DNA from 2 places in the Cellulosimicrobium sp. E-16 genome. Region 1 is predicted to be linked to the other one. Evidence: predicted binding sites of a transcription regulator. Region 1 holds the regulator's gene; the other holds the start of a gene.
The links. The regulator Rex, encoded in region 1, represses fermentation and respiration genes when NADH is low (regulators of the CRP and FNR family bind a similar motif). The targets are predictions, from matches to a motif close to CTTGTGAANNNNTTCACAAG.
Positions count from the first base shown of each region.

Region 2: pflB (formate C-acetyltransferase) is a predicted target of Rex. The motif match lies at 5,513-5,532, and genes of this name have one in related genera.

Region 1 is NZ_CP183974.1:1,136,659-1,144,512, forward strand. Features, by position in the region: gene ACN9MS_RS04930 (TrkH family potassium uptake protein) at 1-1,129, opposite strand, end outside; gene ACN9MS_RS04935 (acetoin utilization protein AcuC) at 1,296-2,525, shown strand; gene ACN9MS_RS04940 (30S ribosomal protein bS22) at 2,751-2,849, shown strand; gene ACN9MS_RS04945 (HAD family hydrolase) at 2,956-3,837, opposite strand; gene ACN9MS_RS04950 (glutaredoxin family protein) at 3,899-4,192, shown strand; gene ACN9MS_RS04955 (redox-sensing transcriptional repressor Rex) at 4,252-4,926, shown strand; gene ACN9MS_RS04960 (YceI family protein) at 5,038-5,589, opposite strand; gene ACN9MS_RS04965 (MarR family winged helix-turn-helix transcriptional regulator) at 5,761-6,288, shown strand; gene ACN9MS_RS04970 (histidine phosphatase family protein) at 6,359-7,030, shown strand; gene ACN9MS_RS04975 (TlpA family protein disulfide reductase) at 7,158-7,790, shown strand.
Region 2 is NZ_CP183974.1:2,158,201-2,166,054, forward strand. Features, by position in the region: gene ACN9MS_RS09510 (GuaB1 family IMP dehydrogenase-related protein) at 1-1,371, opposite strand, end outside; gene dxs (1-deoxy-D-xylulose-5-phosphate synthase) at 1,575-3,488, shown strand; gene ACN9MS_RS09520 (HAD family hydrolase) at 3,595-4,254, shown strand; gene ACN9MS_RS09525 (carboxylate-amine ligase) at 4,307-5,404, opposite strand; gene pflB (formate C-acetyltransferase) at 5,781-7,854, shown strand, end outside.

The sequences.
Region 1 (7,854 bases):
ACAGGAGCACCGCGGTCGCACCGACGAACGACACGGCGACGGCGAGCCGCAGGGTCTCGCGCGGGATGCGGCGCCCGAAGGCCTCCATGTCCCGGTCACCGCGCGCCTCGGACACGATCGCGATGAGCATGACGGCGAGCGTCGTGACCTTGATGCCGCCCGCGGTCGACGCAGAGCCGCCGCCGACGAACATGAGGGCGTCGGTGATGAGCCAGCTCGCCTCGTGCATGCCGCCGGTGTCGACGGTGGAGAAGCCGCCCGAGCGGGGCATGACGCCCGCGAAGAGCGAGGCGAGGAGCTTCTCCCCGAACGCGAGCGGGCCGAGCGTGCGCTGGTTCGTCCACTCGACGGCCGCGAAGAGGACCGTGCCGACGACGACGAGGGCGGCGCTCGTGGTGAGCGTGAGCTTGGTGTGCAGGCTCCACTTCGTCACGCGCTTGCGGTTGCGCATCACGTTGAGGATCACGGGGAAGCCGAGGGAGCCGATGAACACGCCGAGGATGATCGGCAGGCACAGCATCCAGTCGCCCACGTAGGGCGCGAGCCCCTGCTCGGTGGGGATGAAGCCCGCGTTGTTGAACGCCGAGATGCCGTAGAAGATCCCGTGCCAGGCGGCCTCCCCGAACGTCTCCTCGAGGACGATGAAGCGGGGCAGGAGGAGCAGCGCGATGAGCAGCTCGAGCGACGTCGACGTGATGATGACGACCCGCACGAGCGAGCCGACCTCGCCGAGCCGCGTCGTCTTGGTCTCGGACGCCGTGAGGAGCTTCTGCGTGAGGCCGATGCGTCGCGACACGGCCATGCCGAGGATCGACGCGAGCGTCATCACGCCCAGGCCGCCGATCTTGATGCCGAGCAGGATGACGACCTGCCCGTACGTCGACCAGTACGTCCCGGTCGGGACGACGACGAGTCCCGTGACGCACACGGCGGACGTCGCGGTGAACAGCGCGTCGACGAAGGGCGCGGCCCGTCCGCTCGCGGTCGCCCAGGGCGCCATGAGGAGCGCGGTGAAGAGGGCGATGACCGCGGCGAAGACCGTGACGGCGAGGCGTGCGGGCGACTGCCGGGCGAGGCGGTCGACGATCTCCCGCCCCTTGAACAGGCGCCCGGTCATGCTCGTCGGCATGGAGCCTCCCTCACCACTCGCGCCACTCTGCCACGGGCCCGGTGACCCGTCATGTCGCCGCTCCGGCGCCGGGACATCATGCCGCTTCCGGCGCCCGGGCGCCGCACCGGGGTCCGGCGACCGGTCCGTCGGGACGGGTGCGCGCCGTCGGGCGTTACCGTGAGCCATGCCCACGACCGACCCCACGTCGTCGCCCGCCCCCACCGGTGCGGGCGCCGCGGCGCCCGGATCCTGCGTCGTGTGGAGCCCCGAGCTCCTCGGCTACGACTTCGGCCACGGCCACCCCATGGCCCCGGCCCGGCTCGACCTGACGATGGGCCTGGTGCGGGCGCTCGGTCTGCTCGACGGCGACGCGGCGCCTGCGGTCCTGCGACCCGAGCCCGCGAGCGACGAGGTGCTGGAGCTCGTGCACGGCCCCGAGTACGTCGCGGCGGTGCGCGCGGCGTCCGAGCGCGGGACGCCCGACCCGGCCCGGGGGCTCGGCACCGAGGACGACCCCGTCTTCCCGGGGATGCACGAGGCCGCCGCCCGGATCGTCGGGGGCTCGTACGAGGCGGCGGGGGAGATCGCCGCCGGCCGCGTCGGGCACGCGGTGAACGTCGCGGGGGGCATGCACCACGCGAAGGCGGGCGCGGCGTCGGGCTTCTGCGTCTACAACGACGCGGCGGTCGCGATCCGCCGCCTGCTCGACGACGGCGTCGCGCGCGTCGCCTACGTGGACCTCGACGCGCACCACGGCGACGGCGTGGAGGAGGCGTTCTGGGACGACCCGCGCGTGCTCACGGTGTCCGTCCACCAGAGCGGCGCGACGCTCTTCCCGGGGACGGGTCACCCGACCGACGTCGGGGGCGCGGGGGCCGAGGGGACCGCGGTGAACGTCGCGCTCCCGCGCCGCACCGACGGCGCCCGCTGGCTCCGCGCCGTCGACGCCGTCGTGCCGCCCGTGCTGCGCGCGTTCCGGCCCGGGGTCCTGGTGACCCAGCACGGGTGCGACGCGCACGGCGAGGACCCGCTGTCCGACCTCGACGTGTCCGTCGACGCGCAGCGCACCGCCCTCGGGTGGGTGCACGACCTCGCGCACGAGCTCGCCGACGGACGGTGGCTCGCGCTCGGCGGCGGCGGGTACGCGATCGCGCGCGTCGTGCCGCTCGTGTGGTCGGCCGTCGTGGGGGAGGTCGTGCACCGGCCCGTGACCGCGGGCGAGCCGCTGCCGGAGGAGTGGCGCGCGCGCGTCGCCGAGGTCGCCGGGTTCGACGCCCCGCTCGCGTTCGGCCCGCCCGTCGACGTGCGGCGCTGGAGCGGCGGCTACGACCCGGACGACGACGTCGACCGCGCCGTCGCGGCCACGCGCCGCGCCGTCTTCCCGCTCCTCGGTCTCGACCCGCACTTCGACTGACGTCGTCGCGCCGTGCGGCCGCTCACGGGAGCACCCGTGGGCCCTCCCGAGCGACGGCGTACCGGGGCACGAGCGCGAGCGGGTAGTCTAGGGGGCGGATTTCTCTCGTGTTGGTCGGCTCGCGGCGCCCTCGTGGTCGCCGGGGCGCCACGATCAACCGTGGACCACACGCGGCCGGTCGACCGGTCGCCGACCGACACGCCGCTCGAGCATTGCGAGGACCGTATGGGCTCCGTCATCAAGAAGCGCCGCAAGCGCATGGCCAAGAAGAAGCACCGCAAGCTGCTTCGCAAGACGCGTCACCAGCGTCGTAACAAGAAGTGACGTCGCGCGCGTCCTGACGCGCCGACCCGCCGTCGAGCCCGGCCCCTCCTGAGGGGACCGGGCTCGATGCGTCTCCCAGTGACCCGGGGGGTCTCCGTGGAGGAGGTCAGAGGCGGGCGATGCGGCGGTCGACGGCGCGGCGGACCGAGCGCAGGACGAGGGCGGCGGCCCAGGCGGCGCCGGCCCAGCTCGCGGTGCGTACGCTGCTGCGGGCGACACGACGGCGTCGGCCGCGGAACTCACGGATGGGCCAGCCGACGTCCTGGGCGTAGCGGCGCAGGCGCGCGTCAGGGTTGATGGGGCACGGGTGGCCGACCGTCTCCATCATCGTGACGTCGTTGAGGGAGTCGCCGTACGCGTACGAGGCGTCGAGGTCGATGTCCTCGCGCTCGGCCAGCGCGCGTACCCCGGCGGCCTTGGCGCGGCCGTGCATCATGTCGCCGACGAGACGCCCGGTGTAGAAGCCGTCCTCGTGCTCCGCGACGGTGCCGAGCGCACCGGTGGTGCCGAGGCGGCGGGCGATGAGCTCGCCGATCTCGACCGGGGTCGCGGAGACGAGCCACACCTGGTGCCCCGCGGCGAGGTGCTCGTCGAGCAGGCGGCGGGTGCCGGGGTAGATGCGCAGCGAGAGGACCGTGTCGTACACCTCCTCGCCGATCGCGGTGACCTCGGCGACGGAGCGCCCCGCGATGAGCGCGAGGGCGCGCGACCGGATGCGGTCGATCTGCTGCTTGTTCTCGCCGAACAGGAGGTAGCGCGCCTGGTGCACGGCGAAGCGCACGATGTCGAGCGTCGAGAAGAACTGCCGCTGGTACAGGGCGCGGGCGAGGTGGAACGACGACGCGCCGCGGATGATCGTGTTGTCGACGTCGAAGAACGCGGCGGTGCGGTGCGCGGGAGCGGGCGGCGTGCGTCCGGCGGCGGGTGCGTCCTCGGGGTCCGTCGACCCGGGGGTCGGGACGGGGCCCGGACCGGAAGACGTCGCCATGACCCCACTCTAGGCGGTCTCCGGACCGTCCCGGGGGCGCGTCCCTCGTACCCTGGGAGTCGTGAGCACCTCCGACGCCCCGGCCCCTCCCGTCCTCCTCTACGGCCGCGCGGGGTGCCACCTGTGCGACGACGCGCGCGCAGTCGTCGAGGCGGTGTGCGCCGAGGCGGGGGTCGCGTGGGCCGAGGTGGACGTCGACGCGCCGGACGCGGACCCGGCGCTGCGCGAGCAGTACGGCGAGTACGTCCCGGTCGTGACGGTCGGCGGCGTCCAGCAGGGTTTCTGGCGGGTCGACGCCCGCCGGCTCGCGCGCGCGGTGGGTCGGATTTCGACGGCGCGCGCGGACCTGGGATGATTCCTCCCGGTGGAGCGTGACCGTCGACGAGGACGGTCCCAGGGACGACGGGGTGACGGGTGGCTGAGCAGGTAGTCGGTGAGGTGACGGCGCCGGGTATCCCGAGCGCGACGGTGGCGCGGCTCCCGTCCTACCTGCGGGCGCTGCGGGACCTCGTGGCGCGAGGGGTGGCGACGACGTCGTCGGTCGAGCTCGCGGAGCTCTCCGGCGTGGGCCCGGCGCAGCTCCGCAAGGACCTGTCGTTCCTGGGCTCGTTCGGCACGCGCGGCGTCGGGTACGACGTGGACTCGCTCGCGCAGTACATCACCGAGGCGCTGGGGCTCGTGGACGAGCACCGCATCGCGATCGTCGGGATCGGCAACCTGGGGCACGCGCTCGCGAACTACTCGGGCTACGAGCAGCGCGGCTTCCACGTCGCGGCGCTCCTCGACGCGTCGCCGGACGTCGTCGGGACGCGGGCGGCGGGCCTCGTCGTCGAGCACGTCGACGCGCTCGAGGCGGTCGTGGAGCGCGAGAAGGTGTCGATCGTGGTCCTCGCGACGCCCGCGGCGCACGCGCAGTCCGTGGCGGACCGCGTCGTCGCTGCCGGGGTGCGCGAGATCCTCAACTTCGCGCCCCGCGCGCTGCAGGTGCCCGCGGACGTCGACGTGCGCGGCGTGGACGTCGGCAGCGAGCTCCAGATCCTCGCGTTCCACTCCCAGGCCCGCGCGCTCGCGGAGGCGCAGGACCGCTGAACGACGAGGGGCCGCGTGCTGGTGCACGCGGCCCCTCGGGCGGCACCCCTGCCGGTGGGTGCAGTGTTTCGAGGAAGGGTCCCCGGGGAAGGGTGTCCCGGGAGTCGGTCGTCAGCCCTGCTTGATGGCCGAGACGTCGAGCGCGATCTTGATCTTGTCGCCGACGAGCACGCCGCCGGTCTCGAGCGCGGCGTTCCAGGTCAGGCCGAACTCCTTGCGCGAGATCTCCGTCGTCGCCTCGAAGCCGGCGCGCGCGTTGCCGAACGGGTCGGTCGCGGTGCCCGCGAACTCGGTCTCGAGCTCGACCGGCTTGGTCACGCCGTTGATCGTCAGGTCGCCCGCCACGACGAAGTCGTCGCCGTCGCCGGAGATGCTGGTCGACGCGAAGCTCCACGTCGGCTTGTTCTCGGCGTCCCAGAAGTCCGCGCTGCGCAGGTGGTTGTCGCGGTTCGCGTCGCCCGTGCTCACGGACGCCGCGTCGAGCTCGGCGGTCACGGAGGTCGACTCGAGGTCGTCGCCCACGGTGATGGTCCCGGCCGTGATGGCGAGCGTGCCGCGCACCTTGGAGATGCCGGCGTGGCGGACCGTGAAGGCCGCCTGCGAGTGGGACGAGTCGAGGTCGTAGGTACCGGCGTTGAGCCCGGCGGGCAGCGGCGTGGCCATGGGTGCTCCTGAGGGGTCGTGGGTCCTGGAGGACCGAACTTGGTTGAAGGTTCAACTTCGTACGAGCGTATCAACAGCAGGGGGTGATCCGTCTATTCCCGGTGGGGTGGAAGAATGTTCCGCGAGGTTCCGCCCCCGAACCGCCCCCTGTCCGCGAGCGCCCGAGGACCTATGACCAGCAACGACGTCGACGCCCAGCCGACGACGACCGCCAGCACCGCCGCGACCGCGAGCGAGGAGCCGCGCTGGCTCGACGCCGAGCAGCAGCGCCTGTGGCGTGCCTACCTCGACGGGACCGTGCGGTTCATCGAGTCGCTGGGGCGTGACCACGAGGAGCGCTCGGAGGTCTCGCTCAACGAGTACGAGCTGCTCGTGCGGCTCTCGGAGAGCCCTGACCACACGCTGCGCATGTCCGCGCTCGCCGACGGGCTCGCCCGGTCCCGCAGCCGCGTCACCCACACGGTCGCGCGCATGGAGGCGCGCGGCCTGGTGCGGCGCTCGGCGAGCACGGGCGACCGTCGCGGGGTCAACTGCGCGATGACGCCCGAGGGCTACCGCGTGCTCGTGGCGTCCGCGCCGGCGCACGTGGCCGCCGTGCGCCGGTTCATGGTCGACGTGCTCACGCCGGAGCAGTTCCGCGCGCTCGGCGAGGCGATGGCCGCGGTCGCCGAGGCGTGCAAGGCGGACCGCGACTCCTGACCCGGGTCGCCCCGGGAGTCGCCGGCCCGCAGGTGCCGGTCAGAGCCCGGAGTGCGGGACACTGGTGCGCATGGTCTCCACCATCGTCCACCTCTTGCGCCACGGCGAGGTCCACAACCCCGACGGCGTCCTCTACGGCCGCATCCCCGGCTACCACCTCTCGGAGCGGGGCCACGAGATGGCCCGCCGGGTCGCCGCGCACCTCGCGGGCGAGCCCGGGCCCGACGGCACGTCGCGCCCCCGCGCGGACCTCGCCGTCGTCGTCGCGTCGCCGCTCCAGCGCGCCCAGGAGACGGCCACGCCGGCCGCCGAGGCGTTCGGCATCGAGCTCGGCACCGACGACCGGCTCATCGAGGCCGCGAACCACTTCGAGGGCATGACCTTCGGCGTCGGGGACGGGTCGCTGCGCCACCCGCAGCACTGGCGCTTCCTGTGGAACCCGTTCCGGCCGTCCTGGGGCGAGCCGTACACCGAGCAGGTCGCGCGCATGCGGGCCGCGGTCGCCGACGCCCGGGACAAGGCCGCGGGCCACGAGGCCCTCCTCGTGAGCCACCAGCTCCCCGTGTGGCTCACGCGCCTGAGCTTCGAGAACCGCCGGCTGTGGCACGACCCGCGCAAGCGGCAGTGCTCGCTCGCGTCGCTCACGTCGCTGCACTTCGAGGACGACCGCCTCGTCGGCCTGCACTACTCCGAGCCGGTCGCCGACCTCCTCCCGGGTGCCGCGACCGTCGCGGGGGCGTGACGTCGGTCATGTCTCGCGTCGTCGTCGCCGCCCGGACGCCCGAACCGTCCCGTTCGGGAGTGGCGGAGGTCACGTCTCTCAGGTGGCGTCCAGGAACCCCGGGCAGGGTGCCTCCCGTGATGACGCTGTGACCGCCAGCTCGCGCGCGCGTGACGTGCGCGCCCTCCCGCCCGTCCGCGGCGTGCTGATCGCGGGCGCCGTGGTCGCCGCGGCGCTCGGCCTCGCGGCGTGCGCCCAGGACTCCGGCGCGACGACCGACGTCGTCGGGCAGGGGTACGTCTCCGGCGACGGCTCGGTCCGCACCTGGGACGCCGGCGAGCGGGGCGACGTCGTCGCGCTCACCGGCACCGACTACGAGGGCGAGCAGGTCGACACGGGCGCCTGGCTGGGCGACGTCGTCGTCCTCAACACCTGGTACGCGGCGTGCGCGCCGTGCCGCGCCGAGGCGCCCGACCTCGTGGCGCTCGCGAACGACCGCGCCGAGGACGGCGTGCAGGTGCTCGGCATCAACACGACCGACGAGGCGGGCGCCGCGCAGGCGTTCCAGCGCCGGTTCGAGGTGCCGTACCCGTCGATCGACGACCGCAGCGGGGAGGTCGTCGCGGCGCTCTCCGGCACCGTGCCGCTCCAGGCGGTGCCGTCGACGGTCGTGCTCGACCGCGAGGGCCGCGTCGCGGCGCGCGTCATCGGGCTCGCCGAGGGCTCGACCCTGGACGCGCTCGTCGACGACGTGCTCGCCGAGGACGAGGCGGCCGGCTGACCGTGGTCACCCTCGCGTCCCTCGCCGCCACCGTCCCGACCGCCGCACTCCCCGCGGCCGCCGC
Region 2 (7,854 bases), 1.0 Mb from region 1:
CGCGAGGCTGGACGCCCCGGCGTAGGTCGCGGAGCTGCGCAGCCCCGACGTGATCTGGTCGAGGAGGTCCTCGACGCCCGGGCGCTGCGGGTCGAGGAACATGCGCCCCGAGCTGATGCCCTCCTCGTAGAGCGCCTTGCGCGCGCGGTCGAACGGCGAGCCGCCCGCGGTCCGTGCGGCCACGGCGCGCGCGGACGCCATGCCGAAGCTCTCCTTGTAGAGCCGGCCGGTGCCGTCGTCGTGCAGGTCGCCGGGGGACTCGTACGTGCCGGCGAACCACGAGCCGATCATCACCTGCGAGGCACCCGCGGCGAGCGCGAGGGCGACGTCGCGCGGGTGGCGCACGCCGCCGTCGGCCCAGACGTGCTTGCCGAGCTCGCGCGCCGCGGCGGCGCACTCGAGGACGGCGGAGAACTGCGGGCGCCCGACGGCGGTCATCATGCGCGTCGTGCACATCGCGCCCGGGCCGACGCCCACCTTGACGATGTCGGCACCCGCGGCGACGAGGTCGCGCACGCCGTCCGCCGTGACGACGTTGCCCGCGACGACGGGGACGTCCGGACCGACCGAGCGCACGGCGTCGAGCGCCTGGAGCATCTTGGCCTGGTGCCCGTGCGCCGTGTCCACGACGAGCACGTCGACGCCGGCCGCCAGGAGCTCCTTGGCCTTGGCGGCGACGTCGCCATTGATCCCGACCGCGGCGCCGACGCGGAGTCGCCCCTGGACGTCGAGCGCGGGCGGGTAGACGGACGAGCGCAGCGCGCCCTTGCGCGTGAGGACGCCGACGAGCGCGCCGCCGCGCGTCACGGGCGCGACCTTGAGGCGCGCGGTGTGGAGCTGGTCGTGGGCCGCCTCCAGCCCGGCGCGGCCGCCGTCGAGGACGGACGCGTCGAGGACCAGCGGGTCCGTGGTCATGACCTGGTGGACCTGGGTGAAGCGGTCGACGTCGGCGCAGTCGGCCTCCGTGACCACGCCGACGGGCCGCCCGTCGTCCACGACGACCGCGGCGCCGTGCGAGCGCTTGCCGATGAGGGTGAGGGCCGTGTGGACGGTGTCGTGCGGGCCGACGACCACCGGCGTCTCGATGACGGGGTCCTTGGACTTCACGTCGGCGACGACGTCGGCGACGACGTCGGTCGGCACGTCCTGCGGGATGATCGCGACGCCGCCACGGCGCGAGACCGTCTCCGCCATGCGACGGCCCGCGACGGCCGTCATGTTCGCGACGACGACGGGGATCGTGGTGCCCGTCCCGTCCGCGGAGGAGAGGTCGACGTCGAAGCGCGAGGTGACCTCCGAGCGCGACGGGACGAGGAAGACGTCGCCGTAGGTGAGGTCGGTCGCGGGGGACTGTCCGGGCAGGAAGCGCATACCCCCATCCTACGAGGTCGTGGCCCTCCGTTGTCCGCAGAGCGGAAGTGACCTTCCACGGACGGCCGGTCCGTGCGTCCGACGCTGGAGTGTGCGTCAATGGCGTGAAGGTCCCGTCGCCCTGCGCACCGCGGCGCAGGTCACCCGCCCGGACCGCCTAGAGTTGGGTGGCTGGTCGCACGGGAACGGAACGGAGCATCTGCATGAGCCTGCTTGGCACGATCACCTCGCCCGAGGACGTGCAACGGCTGACCCTCGAGCAGACGCAGGAGCTCGCCGGCGAGATCCGTGCGTTCCTCGTCGACTCCGTCTCCCGCACCGGGGGACATCTCGGCCCGAACCTCGGGGTCGTCGAGCTCACGATCGCCATGCACCGCGTCTTCTCGTCGCCGACGGACACGTTCGTGTTCGACACGGGGCACCAGTCCTACGTGCACAAGCTCCTCACGGGGCGCCAGGACTTCTCGGCGCTGCGCAAGCAGGGCGGCATGTCCGGCTACCCGTCGCGCGCCGAGTCCGACCACGACGTCGTCGAGAACTCGCACGCGTCGACCGCGCTCTCGTGGGGCGACGGCATCGCGAAGGCGAACGTCGTGCGGGGTCTCACCGACCGCCACGTCGTCGCGGTCATCGGCGACGGTGCCCTCACCGGCGGCATGGCCTGGGAGGCGCTGAACAACATCGCCGAGTCCCAGGACCGTCGCCTCGTCGTCGTGGTCAACGACAACGGCCGCTCCTACTCGCCCACGATCGGCGGGCTCGCGCACCACCTGTCGACGCTGCGCACCACGCACGGCTACGAGAGCTTCCTCCAGTGGGGCAAGCGGACCCTCAACCGGTCCGGCGCTCCGGGTCGGTTCGCGTACGAGTGGCTCCACGGCCTGAAGAAGGGCCTCAAGGACGTCGTCGCCCCGCAGGGGATGTTCGAGGACCTCGGCATCAAGTACGTCGGCCCCGTCGACGGCCACGACGTCGAGGCCATGGAGCACGCGCTGCGCCGGGCCAAGGCGTACGGGGCGCCCGTGATCGTGCACGCGATCACCGAGAAGGGCCGCGGGTACACGCCCGCCGAGCAGGACGTCGCCGACCGCTTCCACGCCGTCGGGAAGATCCACCCCGAGACCGGGCTCCCGGTCGCGCCGTCGCGCTTCGGCTGGACGAGCGTCTTCGCGGACGAGATCGTGCAGATCGGGCGCCGCCGGTCCGACGTCGTCGCGATCACCGCGGCGATGCTCGAGCCCGTGGGCCTCAAGCCGTTCGCGCAGGCGTTCCCCGAGCGCACGTTCGACGTCGGCATCGCCGAGCAGCACGCGGCCACCTCCGCGGCGGGCATGGCGTTCGCGGGGCTGCACCCCGTCGTCGCCGTGTACGCGACGTTCCTCAACCGCGCGTTCGACCAGGTCCTCATGGACGTCGCCCTGCACAAGGCCGGGGTGACGTTCGTCCTCGACCGCGCGGGCATCACGGGCGACGACGGCGCGAGCCACAACGGCATGTGGGACATGGCGATGCTGCGCATCGTGCCCGGCCTGCGGCTCGCCGCGCCGCGCGACGAGGAGACGCTGCGGACGGCGCTGCGCGAGGCCGTGGACGTCGACGACGCGCCGACCGTCGTGCGCTACCCCAAGGGGGCGCTCGGGGACCCGCTCCCCGCCGTCGACACCGTGGACGGCGTGGACCTGCTCGCGGTGCCGGGCGAGGCGCCGACGACCGCTCCGCAGGGCACGACCCCCCGCGCTCGGGTCCTGCTCGTCGGTCCTGGGTCCATGGCGCGGGTCGCGCTCGACGCGGCGGAGTCGCTCACGGCCCACGGGGTCGACGTCACGGTCGCGTCCCCGACGTGGGTCCTGCCGATGCCGAGCGCGCTGGTCAAGCTCGCGGGCGAGCACGATCTCGTCGTGAGCGTCGAGGACGGCGTCGCGGACGGCGGCGTGGGCGCGCTGCTCGCGCAGCGCTCGCTCGAGGCCGGCGTGCGCACGCCCGTGCACGCGCTCGGGCTGCCCGCCCAGTTCCTCGACCACGCGACCCGGGACCAGGTCGCGTCGGCCAACCGGCTCACGGCGGCCGACGTCGCGCGCGACGCGCTGGACGCGCTGGCGGCCCTCGCGCGCGGCTGAGCGCGCGCCGTCGGTCCGCTCGGCCCCGCGGACGGCCGCCCGAGCACCGCTCTCCCGGCGTGGACACCGCAGCGACGTCCGGGTGTGTCGCGCTAGGGTCCCGCGCGTGATCTGGCTCCTGGACCTCGACAACACGCTCGTCGGTCGCGACGACGCGTTCGCCGCCTGGGCGGCCGACGCCGTCGCGCGCGCCGGGCGCGACGCCTCCGACCTCGCGGCGATCGTTGCGGCCGACCAGGGTGGCCACGCGCCCAAGCGCGACGTGGCCCGCGTCATCGTCGACCGGCTCGGGCTGGGCGGCGAGGCGGACCTGGACGCCGTGGTGACCCGCTTCCGTCACGGCATCCTCGAGCACGTGCGCGCCTACGCCGGCGTGCTCGATGCCCTCGACGCGCTGCGCGCCCGCGGCGACCGGGTCGTCGTCGTCACGAACGGCACGTCCGCCCAGCAGCGCGGCAAGGTCGCCCGCTGTGCGGTCGAGGCGCACGTCGACGCGGTCGTCGTCTCCGACGAGGAGGGCGTCGCCAAGCCCGACCCGCGGCTGCTGGAGATCGCGCTCGACCGCGTCGGGGCGCACGACGCCGACCGCGCCGGCGTCTGGATGGTCGGCGACGCCGCCCACCTCGACGTCGCGGCGGGTCGTGCGGCCGGCGTGCGCACGGCGTGGGTCTCGCACGGCCAGGTCTGGGCGGGCGGCGACGCGCCCGAGGTCGTCGCGACCACGACCCTCGAGGCGCTCGCGGTCTGCGCCGCGGTCACCGTCTGAGGCACACCGGCCGGGGTCGCCGCGCACAGCGCCCCGGCCTCCTCGGGGTCGATCAGGAGTGCGTGACCTTCACGGCCTCCTCGACCACGGCGCGCAGGTCCCCGCCCGACGCGGCGTGCCACGTGCGCTGGCGCTGGGCACCGTTCCCGCCGGACCAGAGGCGTCCGAGGAGCTCCGTCACGGCGTCGAGGTCGCCCGCGTCGACGAGCGCGTCACGGACGTGCGCGACGAGCAGCCCGACGACGTCGTGCGCCGGGGCCGGGCGCCACGTGAGCGGCGAGACGAGGTCCTCCTCGAGGCCCGAGCGCCCGGCGCGCCACGACGCGGTCCGCAGGATCTCGGGGCGGAGCTCCGGGGGCGCGACGCCGTCCGCGGCCTCGCGTGCCGCGGTCTCGACGAGGCCACGGCTGAGGGCCGCGAGGAGCGTCGCCGTGTCGGGGTCGAGGCACACGTCGGCGACTCGGATCTCGACCGTCGGGTAGCGCGACGACAGCCGGGCGTCGAAGTAGACCATGTTCTCGTCGAGGATCGTGCCGGTCGCGACGAGGGTGTCGACCGCGTCGCGGTACGCCTCGGGCGAGCCGAACGCCCGGGTCGGGCCCGACGTCGGCCAGCGGGACCAGACCTGGGACCGGAAGCTCGCGTACCCGCTGTCCTGGCCCTGCCAGAACGGGGAGTTGGTGCTCAGCGCGAGGAGCGTGGAGAGCCACGGCCCGATGCGGTCGAGGACCGCGACGCCCTCGGTGTCGTCCGCGACGGCGACGTGCACGTGGCACCCGCTCGTGAGCTGCTCGCGCGCCGTGAGCCCGAACGCGGCGCGGGCCTCGAGATAGCGCAGGCGGGAGACGGTGGTGCCCTCGAAGGGCAGGGGCGAGGTGGAGAGCGCGGCGACCCGGGCGCCGACGCGGTCCGCGGCCTCCTGAGCACGCCGACGGCCCTCGCGGATCTCGGTCGCGAGGTCGTCGAGCTCGCGCCGCGGGTGGGTCGCGGTCTCGAGCTGCTCCTCCATGAACTCCGACTCGAGCGAGCCGGTCCCGCCGCCCTTCTCGTCGGTGCCCGACGCCTCCAGGGCCTCCGCGGCCCGGGCGACCGGGTGGCCGTCGTCGCCGACGAGCAGGAACTCTTCCTCGACCCCTACGGTGCGCTTCACCCGGGCAGTCTCACACGGAAGCCGCGAGCACGTCGGGCGGGCGTGTGACGTGCGTCCGTGTCGTGCGTCACGGGCGGGCGCTGCCGCGGTCACCGACAGGCCCGCGGGCTTGTGAAGGTCATCACAAGGGGTGGTCGTGACGAGCTGCGAGGGGCGTGGAAACCGCGAGATCTCGCGGTTCGTGCGGGGTCCCGTCCGGCTCGGGACCTAGGTCCCCGGACACCTCGAAACTCCTCCGCGAGGAGCGCCGTGAACCTAGCCTGGAGGTGGCGAAGGAGCCCGTCGACCTCGACCGAGGGCCTCCACCCGGGGCCCGGGGAGACCGGCGGGTCCGGCCGGCGCGCGGACCCGCGCGTCAGGCACGAGGGAGGTCCAGATGACCAGCGTTTCCGAGGCACCCGGCACGACGAGCGGCGGCCGTGCGGTGGAGGGCAGCGTCGACCCGCAGCACGACACCGCGCACGTCCCCGCGTGGGAGGGCTTCACCGACGGCCCGTGGCGCGACACGGTCGACGTGCGCGACTTCATCCAGCGCAACTACCGCCCGTACACGGGCGACGCGTCGTTCCTCGCCGGACCCACGGAGCGCACGACGGGGATCTGGAGCACGCTGTCGGCCATGTTCCCGGAGGAGCGGGAGATGGGGATCTACGACGTCGACACCCACACGCCCGCCGGGATCACGGCGCACGCGCCCGGCTACATCGACAAGGCCCACGAGGTGATCGTCGGCCTCCAGACCGACGCGCCCCTGAAGCGCGCGATCATGCCCAACGGCGGCTGGCGCATGGTCGAGGGTGCCCTGGAGACCTACGGCTACGAGGTCGACGAGACCCTGAAGAAGGTCTTCACCGAGTACCGCAAGACGCACAACCAGGGCGTGTTCGACGTCTACCCGCCGAACGTGCGCGCGGCCCGCAGCTCGCACATCATCACGGGCCTCCCCGACGCCTACGGCCGCGGCCGGATCATCGGCGACTACCGCCGCGTCGCGCTCTACGGCGTCGACGCGCTGATCGCCGCGAAGAAGCTCGACAAGCTCGGGCTCGACACGCAGCCGTTCAGCGAGAAGGTCGTGCGCGAGCGCGAGGAGCACGCCGAGCAGATCCGCGCGCTCGGCGAGCTCAAGGAGATGGCGGCCGAGTACGGCTACGACATCTCCGGCCCGGCGACGTCGGCGCGCGAGGCCGTGCAGTGGCTCTACTTCGCCTACCTCGCCGCGGTGAAGGAGCAGAACGGCGCCGCGATGTCGCTCGGGCGCACGTCGACGTTCCTCGACGTGTTCATCGACCGCGACCTCGAGGCCGGGCGCATCACGGAGTCCGAGGCCCAGGAGATCATCGACGACTTCGTCATCAAGCTGCGCATCGTGCGCTTCCTGCGCACGCCCGAGTACGACGCGCTGTTCTCCGGCGACCCGACCTGGGTCACCGAGACCATCGGTGGCATGGGCGAGGACGGGCGGCCGCTCGTCACCAAGAACTCGTTCCGCTTCCTCCAGACGCTCTACAACCTCGGCCCGGCCCCCGAGCCGAACATGACGGTGTTCTGGAGCCCGGAGCTGCCGCAGGGGTTCAAGGACTACTGCGCACAGGTCTCGATCGACACGTCGGCCGTCCAGTACGAGTCGGACGAGCTCATCCGGGCAGCCTGGGGCGACGACGCGGCGATCGCGTGCTGCGTGTCCCCGATGCGGGTCGGCAAGCAGATGCAGTTCTTCGGCGCACGCGTGAACCTCGCCAAGACGCTGCTCTACGCGATCAACGGCGGGCGCGACGAGATCTCCGGCAAGCAGGTCTCGCCGGTGGCGGCCCCGGTCGAGGGCGACGTGCTCGACTTCGACGACGTCATGGCGAAGTTCGACGCGACCATGGACTGGCTGGCCGAGACCTACGTCGAGGCGCTCAACTGCATCCACTGGTCGCACGACAAGTACGCGTACGAGCGCATCGAGATGGCGCTGCACGACAAGGACGTGCTGCGGACCATGGCGTGCGGCATCGCGGGACTGTCGGTCGCGGCGGACTCGCTCTCGGCGATCAAGCACGCGAAGGTCTCCGTCGTCCGTGACGAGCGCGGCCTCGTCGTCGACTACGTGACCGAGGGCGAGTACCCGACGTTCGGCAACGACGACGACCGGGCCGACGCGATCGCCGTCGACCTCGTCGAGCGGTTCATGGCGAAGGTGCGCACGCACCCGACGTACCGTGACGCGGTGCCCACGCAGTCGGTCCTGACCATCACGTCGAACGTCGTGTACGGCAAGGCGACGGGCAACACGCCCGACGGCCGCCGGGCCGGCGAGCCGTTCGCCCCGGGTGCCAACCCGATGAACGGGCGCGACACGCACGGCATGCTCGCCTCGGCGCTCTCGGTGGCCAAGCTGCCGTACGACGAGGCGCAGGACGGCATCTCGCTGACCAACACGGTGGTGCCGAGCGGCCTCGGGC